4 regions of the Streptomyces castrisilvae genome follow, and region 1 is predicted to be linked to each of the others. Evidence: riboswitches for the same ligand, from Rfam matches in the RefSeq annotation. Region 1 holds a riboswitch; each other region holds the start of a gene.
The links. Region 1 has a riboswitch for cyclic di-AMP ahead of P8A18_RS21285 (C40 family peptidase). Riboswitches for the same ligand answer to the same signal wherever they lie in the genome.
Positions count from the first base shown of each region.

Region 1 (2,190 bases):
CCGTGAACGACTTCGGCGGGTAGCGCTTCGGGTCCAGCTCCAGGTCGCGGCAGACCAGGGCCATCAGCCGCTTGGAGTCGGCCGCGTCGTAGATCGAGAACGAGGAGGTGAAGCCGAGCTTCTTCGACTCGCGGCGCAGGATGCGGACGCACGCGCTGTGGAAGGTCATGACCCACATGGCGTTGGCCCGGGGCCCGACCAGCTGCTCGACGCGCTCCTTCATCTCGCCGGCGGCCTTGTTGGTGAAGGTGATCGCCAGGATCTGGCCGGGGTGCACACCGCGCTCGGCCAGGAGGTGGGCGATGCGGTGGGTCAGCACCCGGGTCTTGCCGGAGCCGGCCCCGGCGACGATGAGCAGCGGGGACCCGGCGTGCACGACGGCGGCGCGCTGCTCGGTGTTCAGCCCGTCGAGCAGGGCCGCGGGGTCGATGACGGGGCGGTGGGCACCGTCGCGGTAGTACGCGTCGCGCGGCGGCGGGCCGTCGAACACGCCCGCGAAAAGGTCCTCCGGCACCGCTTCGGGTGCGGAGTCCTCGGGGGGCGGCGGGGGCCCTTCCTCCTCGGACTGGAGGCCGGTCAGGAAACTGTCGTCAAAGAGGCTGCTCATCGCTCCCCGAGTCTAGAGCCCCCCACTGACACTCGGCCCCGCTCCGAAAAGGTCACGAAAATGTATCGGGCATATCGAACATCAAGCTTCCCAGCGGCACCCCGCGTTGGTTAGCGTGCTCGTTCGGACGGCCCGTACCCCCAGAGGCGACCCACGCCGAGCGGGCGTCCACGCCGAATCCGGGCCCGCCCGGAACCGGGGACCCACACGCATCACCGGGGTGAATCGGTCCGCGTCCCCACTGGACCGTAGGGCAGCCTTCCGTTCCGCCCGAACCCGACAGCTAACCCGGTAGGCGGTCCACGGAAGGAGATGCCGGCCTTGGCGTCGCATCGCAAACCGCGCCCCCGGGTGCGCTCCGCCGCCCCTGTCGTGGGGCTCACCTCCGCCGCGCTCGCGACGGTCACCCTGTTGTCCTCGCAGAGCGCGATGGCCGCCCCGGCTCCCAAGCCCAGCATCGAGGACGTACAGAAGAAGGTCGACGACCTCTACCGGCAGGCGGGCACCGCGACCCAGAAGTACAACCAGGCCAAGGAGGCCGCGGACAAGCAGCGGACCAAGGTCGACACGCTGCTGGAGGACGTGGCCAAGCGCACCGCGAAGCTGAACGACGCGCGCAGGACGCTCGGCAACTACGCCGCCGCGCAGTACCGCGACGGCGCCCTCGCGCCGACCGCGACGTTCTTCCTGGCCGACAACCCGCAGTCGTTCTTCGACCAGACCCACCTGATGAACCGGATGGCCGACCGCCAGCAGCAGGCGGTCGACGAGTTCCGTACGCAGCAGGCGAAGGCGTCCAAGCAGCGCGCCCAGGCGGTCGAGAGCCTGGAGACGCTCACCGAGTCGCAGACCGCGCTGCGCACCAGCAAGCAGAACGTCCAGAACAAGCTGACCGAGGCCCGGACGCTGCTGTCGAAGCTGACCGCCGAGGAGAAGGCACGCCTGGCGGAGCTGGAGCGCAAGAAGGAGGCGGAGGCCAAGCGCAAGGCGGAGGAGCTGGCGAAGAAGCAGGCCGCCGCCAAGAAGGAGGCCGAGCGCAAGGCCGAGGAGTCGGGCGGCGGTACGGAGACGGGTTCGGGTTCCGGCTCGGACTCCGGCTCCAGCGCGTCCACGAAGGCGGAGAAGGTCCTCGCGTTCGCCCGCGCCCAGATCGGCAAGCCGTACGTCTGGGGGGCGACCGGCCCCTCCTCGTACGACTGCTCGGGGCTCACCCAGGCGGCGTGGAAGGCGGCCGGGGTCGACATACCGCGGACCACCTGGGACCAGGTGAACGTCGGGACCCGGATCGCCACGGCCGATCTCCAACCCGGTGACCTGGTCTTCTTCTACGACGACATCAGCCACGTCGGGATCTACAAGGGCGACGGGATGATGATCCACGCGCCGAAGCCCGGGGCGAACGTGCGCGAGGAGTCGATCTACTACATGCCGATCTACGGAAGCGTGCGCCCGGCCTGACCGGGGAAGGGGGCCGGTCCAAAAGCGGGCCGGCCCGGGGCGTTCCTCAGGTCCAGAGCGTGGCGATGAAGATGTTGGCGACGGTCAGGGCGCCGACCGCCGCGAAGGGGCCCTTGCCGACCTTC
Region 1 covers NZ_CP120997.1:4,875,405-4,877,594, reverse strand. Annotated here, with positions in the region: gene pcrA (DNA helicase PcrA) at 1-607, opposite strand, end outside; cyclic di-AMP (ydaO/yuaA leader) riboswitch at 769-921, shown strand; gene P8A18_RS21285 (C40 family peptidase) at 920-2,065, shown strand; gene P8A18_RS21280 (hypothetical protein) at 2,112-2,190, opposite strand, start outside.

Region 2 (2,190 bases), 1.1 Mb from region 1:
AGCATGCGGACCTCCAGGAGGTCGGCGGCCTCCTGCTCGGACGGCTCGGCGACGCAGGCTCCGGCGTGTCTGCGGGTGACCACGAAGCCCTCGGACTCCAGGGTGCGCAGCGCTTCCCGTACGGGGACGCGGGAAACCCCGTAACGCCGCGCGAGCACCTCCTCGGTGAGCCGGCCGCCGCGTTCGAAGACACCGGAGACGATGTCGTCACGGATTGCCGTGCATACCGAATGCGCTGGAACACGCATGTCCGAACCTCCGCCTCAATCCCCGCGAACAGCGGCCGATCGACACCTCTGCCGCGACTCTATTGCAATGCGCCCACATTTCCGATGCCGGGCGGGAATTCATGAATATCTTTTGGTCACGGGCGGGTCCGGGCACGGCGAAGGCCCCGGCACGGTGCCGGGGCCTTCGCCGTGGAGTCGGGCGGGCGGTCAGACGGTGACGCCGTGGGCGCGCAGGTAGGCGACCGGGTCCATGTCGGAGCCGTACGAGGGGGTGGTGCGGGCCTCGAAGTGGAGGTGCGGGCCGGTGGAGTTCCCGGTGGAGCCGGAGAGCCCGATCCGCTGCCCGGCACCGACGCTCTGGCCGACGGCGACGCCGATCGAGGAGAGGTGGCCGTACTGGGTGTACGTGCCGTCCGTCATCCGGAGCACGATGTTGTTGCCGTACGCCCCGCCCCAGCCGGCCTCGACGACCGTACCGGCGCCGACGGCGACGACGGAGCTGCCGGAGGCGGCGTGGAAGTCGATGCCGGAGTGGCTGCCGGAGGACCACAGCGAGCCGCTGGACTTGTAGCCGGTGGTCACGTAGGAGCCGGCGACGGGGAGCTGGTAGGACGTGCCCGGGGTGGCGCGGGCGGAGGAGCGGGCCGCGCGGGACGTGCTCTCGCGCGCCTCCTCGGCACGGGCGGCCGCCTCGGCCTTCGCCTTGGCCCTGGCGGCCTTCTCCGCGGCCTTCTTCTTCGCCTCGGCCTTCTTCTTCGCCTCGGCCTTCTTCTTCGCCTCCGCCTCGGCGGCGGCCTTCTTCTGGGCGACGTCGGCCTGGTGCTGCTGCGCGGCGGCCTGTGCGTCGATCCGGTCGGCGAGGGTGTTCTCGATGGACATGATCTGGGCGAGACCGGTCTCGTCGGCGGCGGGGGCCGGGGAGGCCCCGGCGGCGAGAGCCGGGGAGGCCAGGGAGCCGATGACGCCGGTGGCGGCGAGCGTCGCGACGCCGACGGCCTTGGCGCCGGTACGCGTCAGACGGCCCGGGGCACGGTGCTTCCCGGTGGCACGGGTGAACGCCATGGGGTGGCTGGTCCTTTCCTTCCTTCTCGCCTACCGGGTTAGCTGACGGGTTCGGAGCAGGAAGGTCTCCTACGGATGCCCCGGCCTCGCGGGAGGCGGAAGCGTCCGATTCACCCCAGGGACTGCGTGGGTCCCCGGCTCCCCTGGCTCGCGCCTGACGGGGACTCGGCGATGACTGCCCGGTACGCCGCGGATGCGGCATACGAGTGGCGGACAGCCGGGCCGACGCTAGGCGGCCGCGCTTCCCGTCACCAAACGGACGGGAGGTTTTGTAGCGCATCCCACAGGGTTGATTCATTACCTATGAGACAAAGAGTCATGAATCAGACATAAAAGGAGGCTCCGGCGGCAACGACACGCCGGAGCCTCTCCGTTGCCCGCGCGGCGGGCGGAGTGTGAGCGGTCAGCCGCTGACGACCGTCACCTCTCCGATCCCGAGGGCCCTGACCGGCTCCTCGATGCGCGAGGCGTCACCGACCAGGACCGTGACCAGCCGGTCCACCGGGAAGGCGCTGACCACGGCCGCGGTCGCCTCGACGGTGCCGGTCTCGGCGAGGCGGGCGTACAGCGTCGCCTGGTAGTCGTCCGGAAGGTGCTGTTCCACCTGGTCGGCGAGGGTGCTCGCGACGGAGGCCGCCGTCTCGAACTTCAGCGGGGCGACGCCCACGAGGTTCTGCACGGCGGTCTCGCGCTCGGCGTCCGTCAGACCCTCGGCGGCCAGCGTCCGCAGGACCTTCCAGAGGTCGTCCAGCGCCGGTCCGGTGGACTCGGTGTCCACGGAGCCGCTGATGGCGAGCATCGCCGCGCCCGTCGCGCCCGAGGCGGAGTCCACCGCGCCGGAGCGCAGCACCTGGGCGAAGGCCCGTACGCCGTAGGTGTAGCCCTTCTCCTCGCGCAG
Region 2 covers NZ_CP120997.1:6,020,028-6,022,217, reverse strand. Annotated here, with positions in the region: gene P8A18_RS26245 (GntR family transcriptional regulator) at 1-248, opposite strand, end outside; gene P8A18_RS26240 (M23 family metallopeptidase) at 438-1,292, opposite strand; cyclic di-AMP (ydaO/yuaA leader) riboswitch at 1,306-1,473, opposite strand; gene P8A18_RS26235 (M16 family metallopeptidase) at 1,696-2,190, opposite strand, start outside.
Region 2: it holds a riboswitch for cyclic di-AMP, as region 1 does, so the genes downstream of both, P8A18_RS26240 (M23 family metallopeptidase) here and P8A18_RS21285 (C40 family peptidase) in region 1, are expected to answer to the same signal.

Region 3 (2,190 bases), 4.1 Mb from region 1:
GGCGCGGCCGTGCTGCTCGCCGCGGGCGCCCCGGGGCGGCGGCACATCCTGCCCGGCGCCCAGGTGGTGGTGAGCCGGCCGGGACTGGCCGAACCCGTCCGGGGCCAGCCGTCCAACCTGGAGATCGAGGCGCGGGAACTGGCCCGGATGCGCGAGACGATGGCCGGCATGCTGGCCCGTCATACGGGGCACAGCGCCGAACAGGTCGTCCGGGACACCGAGCGCGATCTCATCCTCGACGCGGAGGGCGCGCGAGCCTACGGCCTGGTCGACCACATCGTGCACAGCCGCGTCCCGGTGCCGCCGCACACCGAGCGGTGAACCGGCGATGCCCTCACCGGAGTTCTCCCCGCTGCCTGCCCTGACGCGGGCCGAGTGCGAGTTCATCGACCACTATCTGCACGTCATCGACCAGATGGGCCGGATCAATCCGGCGCGGAACGACGACACCTACGCGGCCCTGCGCGCCGCGCAGGCGCTGGCCTCGCACGCGGCGGCCCAGCGTGACGCGCTCGCTCTGATGCACCGGCGCGGTGAAACCCGCATCCACACCACCACGTTGACGAGGGCGCTGCGGGCGCTGGACGGGGAGCGGCGGGCGGCGCGGGTGATCCTGCCACCCGGCCCGCCGAGTTGACACGCCCGACGGGCGAACCGATTTTCCTCGCTCGTTCGGCGTAGGCATTGACTCGCGCGAGCGACCGCTCGACTTGCGTTTTCGTGATGCACGGGGGCCGGGATCTTTCGCGACACCGCTGGTACGGCGACGGCCGGGAGGGGCTCGCGGACCGGTTGAAGCCCGTCTGTCCACCTGAACGGGCGATCCGTGAGGATCTTCACTTATGGCCGTTTCACCTCGGAAATCCGGCACTCGGTGAGTCAAGATCCCTGGGACGACAAGCCCCCGCCACCGCGGCGGGGCGGTCCGGGCGGACGCCGAGTCCTGCCGCCGTCCGGATGCCTGGTCGACAGGAGTGGATCGGCAGGAGTGGAGGACCCGAGCACTACGGGACGACCGGTTTTCCGGAGGTCCCTCGGGGTGAAGCCGCCTTGTGCGGCCGGGCGACTTCGCCAGCCCGAACCCGACAGGTCATCCTTCACAGGCGGCTGACGAAGGGTTGCGCATGAGTGCGCAGGTTCATGTCCCGTCTCTGCTCGTCCGGGCCACTACGGCCTCGGCCATGACGCTCGCCGCCGTCGGCGGCACGCTGTTCGTCCCCGGCGCCGCCCCCGAGGCCCAGGCCGCCGGTCATTCGATGAAGGCCCTGAACATCGCCGCGTCGAAGAAGGGGGCGCCCTACCGGTGGGGCGCCACCGGCCCCAGCCGCTTCGACTGTTCGGGGCTGACGCTGTACTCGTTCAAGAAGGCCGGCAAGCAACTCCCCCGCACGGCCCAGCAGCAGTACAACAAGACCCGCCACATCTCCGCCTCCCAGCGGCAGCGCGGCGACCTGGTCTTCTTCCATTCCGGCAGCGGTGTCTACCACGTGGGGATCTACGCCGGCAGCGGCAAGATCTGGCACTCGCCGAAGACCGGCGCCGTGGTCCGCCTGGAGAAGATCTGGACCAAGAGCGTCTACTACGGCCGGGTCGGCTGACGCCCGGCCCCGGCCGGGCGCGTGGGCGCTTCGGACGTCAGGGCTGGACGGGGACGTGCCAGGGGAGCGCGACCCAGACGGTCTTGCCGCCGTCGGGCGCGGGCGTGACGGACAGCCGGCCGCCGTACTCCTTGGCGAGGGAGCGGATGATGACCAGGCCGCGTCCGTTGTCCTGCTGGACCGCTGCGGGCAGCCGCTGGGGCCGGCGCGGATGGCTGTCCGTCACGCCGAGGCGCAGCTGTTCCTCGCGCTCCAGCCGCAGGTCCACGGTGAACGTGGGTGAAAGACCGAACGTGTGCAGGACGGCGTTGGTGGCGAGCTCCGAGACAATGAGCCGTACGGTCTCGGCCGTCTCCGCGCCCTCGGGCAGGCCCCATTCGGCCAGGACCCGGCCCACGTACCTGCGGGCCTCGGCGACCGAGGCCGGCTCGCTCGGCAGAGTGACACGTGCCTCTTGATGGTCTGCCATGGCGAGCCGTCCCTTTCCCACCTGTTCCGGGCCGGCGAGCGGTCCGGTTGTACTTGGCGCCAGATTGCCATCGATGCTGCCCCCTGCGACGGCGATCCACCAAGATATGCATATATCTGTCGC
Region 3 covers NZ_CP120997.1:741,057-743,246, forward strand. Annotated here, with positions in the region: partial or broken gene P8A18_RS02850 (ATP-dependent Clp protease proteolytic subunit) at 1-321, shown strand, start outside; gene P8A18_RS02855 (hypothetical protein) at 329-637, shown strand; cyclic di-AMP (ydaO/yuaA leader) riboswitch at 949-1,121, shown strand; gene P8A18_RS02860 (C40 family peptidase) at 1,125-1,598, shown strand; gene P8A18_RS02865 (ATP-binding protein) at 1,636-2,067, opposite strand.
Region 3: it holds a riboswitch for cyclic di-AMP, as region 1 does, so the genes downstream of both, P8A18_RS02860 (C40 family peptidase) here and P8A18_RS21285 (C40 family peptidase) in region 1, are expected to answer to the same signal.

Region 4 (2,190 bases), 680 kb from region 1:
GCGTGATCAACCGGGTCGTCCAGCGGAGCAACGAGCGGCTGGCCTCCGCCCGGGTCATCGCGGAGACCGCCATGCGGGCGGTGCTGCCGACGCCGGCCGAGCGGATCGGCGGGCTGCACGTGGCCGCGCGGTACGAGGCGGCGCAGGCGGACGAGTTCGTCGGGGGTGACCTGTTCTCGGCGACCGACACCCCGTACGGCGTGCGGCTGGTGCTCGGGGACGTACGCGGGAAGGGGCTGGACGCGGTGGCCGCGGTGGCGGTGGTCATCGGGGCGTTCCGGGAAGCGGCCGAGCAGGAGAAGTCGCTGGAGGGGGTGGCGCAGCGGCTGGAGCGCGCGCTGGAGCGGGAGTCGACCCGGGACAGCGGCTTCGACACGTTCGAGGAGTTCGTCACCGCCGTGGTCGCGGAGATTCCGCCGGGTGCGCAACGGGTGCGGATCGTGAACCGAGGCCACCCCGAACCGCTGCTGCTGAGTCAGGACGGGGCGGTGGAGACGCTGACGCCTTCGGAGCCCGCGCTGCCGCTGGGCATGGGTCTGGTGGTGCGGCCGGACCGGGCGGACGAGTGGGAGCTGCCGGACGGGGGGACGCTCCTGTTCTACACGGACGGGCTGTCCGAGGCCCGTGACGCCGAGGGTGTCTTCTACGACCCGGTGGAGCGGCTGCGCGGACGGCTCTTCCCCGAGCCCGAGGAGCTGCTCTCCGCGCTCAGCGACGACGTGAGGCTGCATACGGGGGGCAAGGCGACCGACGACATGGCGCTGCTCGCGGTCCTGCGGCCGGCGAAGGGGCAGCCCGACCGGCGCAGGACGGTCAAGATCATCAAACGGGATGCCACCCTCCGTGACTGAAGGGCGTCGCTCCGCATAACATTTGACACACCGTCAGAAATTGGACGATGCCCGGATGGCAAGCAACTCGCCCGCTTCCACCCGGTTGTGTCCCGTAAAGTCCAGGCCAAGGACGTGAACGATCAGCGGGAACAGCTTGGAATCGGGCCCGCCTGTCTATTAACGTTCGATAACGCAGCGCGGTTGTCCCAGCCGCCGTCAGTGGCGGCACCGTGCGCGAGCGCCGAATTCCGCAAGGGAACCGGGGAACCACCTACATGGGGTGAATCGGGCATCTCTGTCTTCGTAAGAGGCGGAGGAGCCCGTAGGAGACCTTCCTGCTCCGAACCCGTCAGCTAACCCGGTAGGCGAGAAGGAAGGAAAGGAGTGCGCCCGCGTGGCGTCCAACAAGCCTGCCCCCGAATCCCCTTCCAGGTTCGTGCCCGAGTACGGCCCCGGCTTCGCCCCGGTCCCCGGCACCGCGTACGTCCCGGAGCAGGGAAGCGGCTACGCGACCGATCCGGGCAACGGCTTTGCCGGCGGCACCGTCTTTGCCGACGGCACCGGCCCGGACTTCGGCACTGGCCCCGACTTCGGCACCGGGCCCGACTTCGGCACCGGCTTCCGCGCGGACGCGGGTGACGCCGGTTCCGACCGGACCTGGGAGGAATGGAACCCCACCGAGGAGTCCGTCCGCCCCGTCCGAGGCAAGCACCGCGTCGCCAAGCAGCGCAATGGTCTGGCCCGTAGCTCCACCGTCCTCGGCGTCGGTGTCATCGCGGCCGTCGGCGCGGGTGGCATGGCCACTGCGCAGAGCAAACCGCCGGTCTCCATCTCTCTTCCCGATTCCATCGCGGACAATCTCCCCGACGCCAAGTCCCTCCCCGGCGTGGGCGCGTTGTTCTCCGGTGAGGCCGAGGCCGACACCCCGGCCACCGCGACCGCCGCCGCCCCGCTGACGACCGCCGGCATCACCACCGCCGAGGCCGAGCAGGGCACCACGGACGCCGGTGAGGCGCTGCGCGCCCGCATCCTCCAGCAGGCCGAGCAGCAGCAGGGCGCCGCCGACGCCGAGGCCAAGGCGGCCGAGGAGAAGGCCGCGGCGGAGAAGGCCGCCGCCGAGGCGAAGAAGCAGCAGGACGAGGCCGAGGCCAAGGCAGCCGCCGAGAAGAAGAAGGCGGAGGAGGAGGCGAAGAAGAAGGCCGAGGCCCTGCGCCTGGCCAAGCTCGCCGCCAGCTACGCCATCCCGACCTCCTCGTACACGATCACCTCGACGTTCGGCGAAGCCGGTTCGATGTGGTCCTCCGGTTACCACACGGGCCTCGACTTCGCGGCGCCGACCGGTACCCCGATCAAGGCC
Region 4 covers NZ_CP120997.1:4,199,782-4,201,971, forward strand. Annotated here, with positions in the region: gene P8A18_RS18045 (PP2C family protein-serine/threonine phosphatase) at 1-851, shown strand, start outside; cyclic di-AMP (ydaO/yuaA leader) riboswitch at 1,063-1,216, shown strand; gene P8A18_RS18050 (M23 family metallopeptidase) at 1,228-2,190, shown strand, end outside.
Region 4: it holds a riboswitch for cyclic di-AMP, as region 1 does, so the genes downstream of both, P8A18_RS18050 (M23 family metallopeptidase) here and P8A18_RS21285 (C40 family peptidase) in region 1, are expected to answer to the same signal.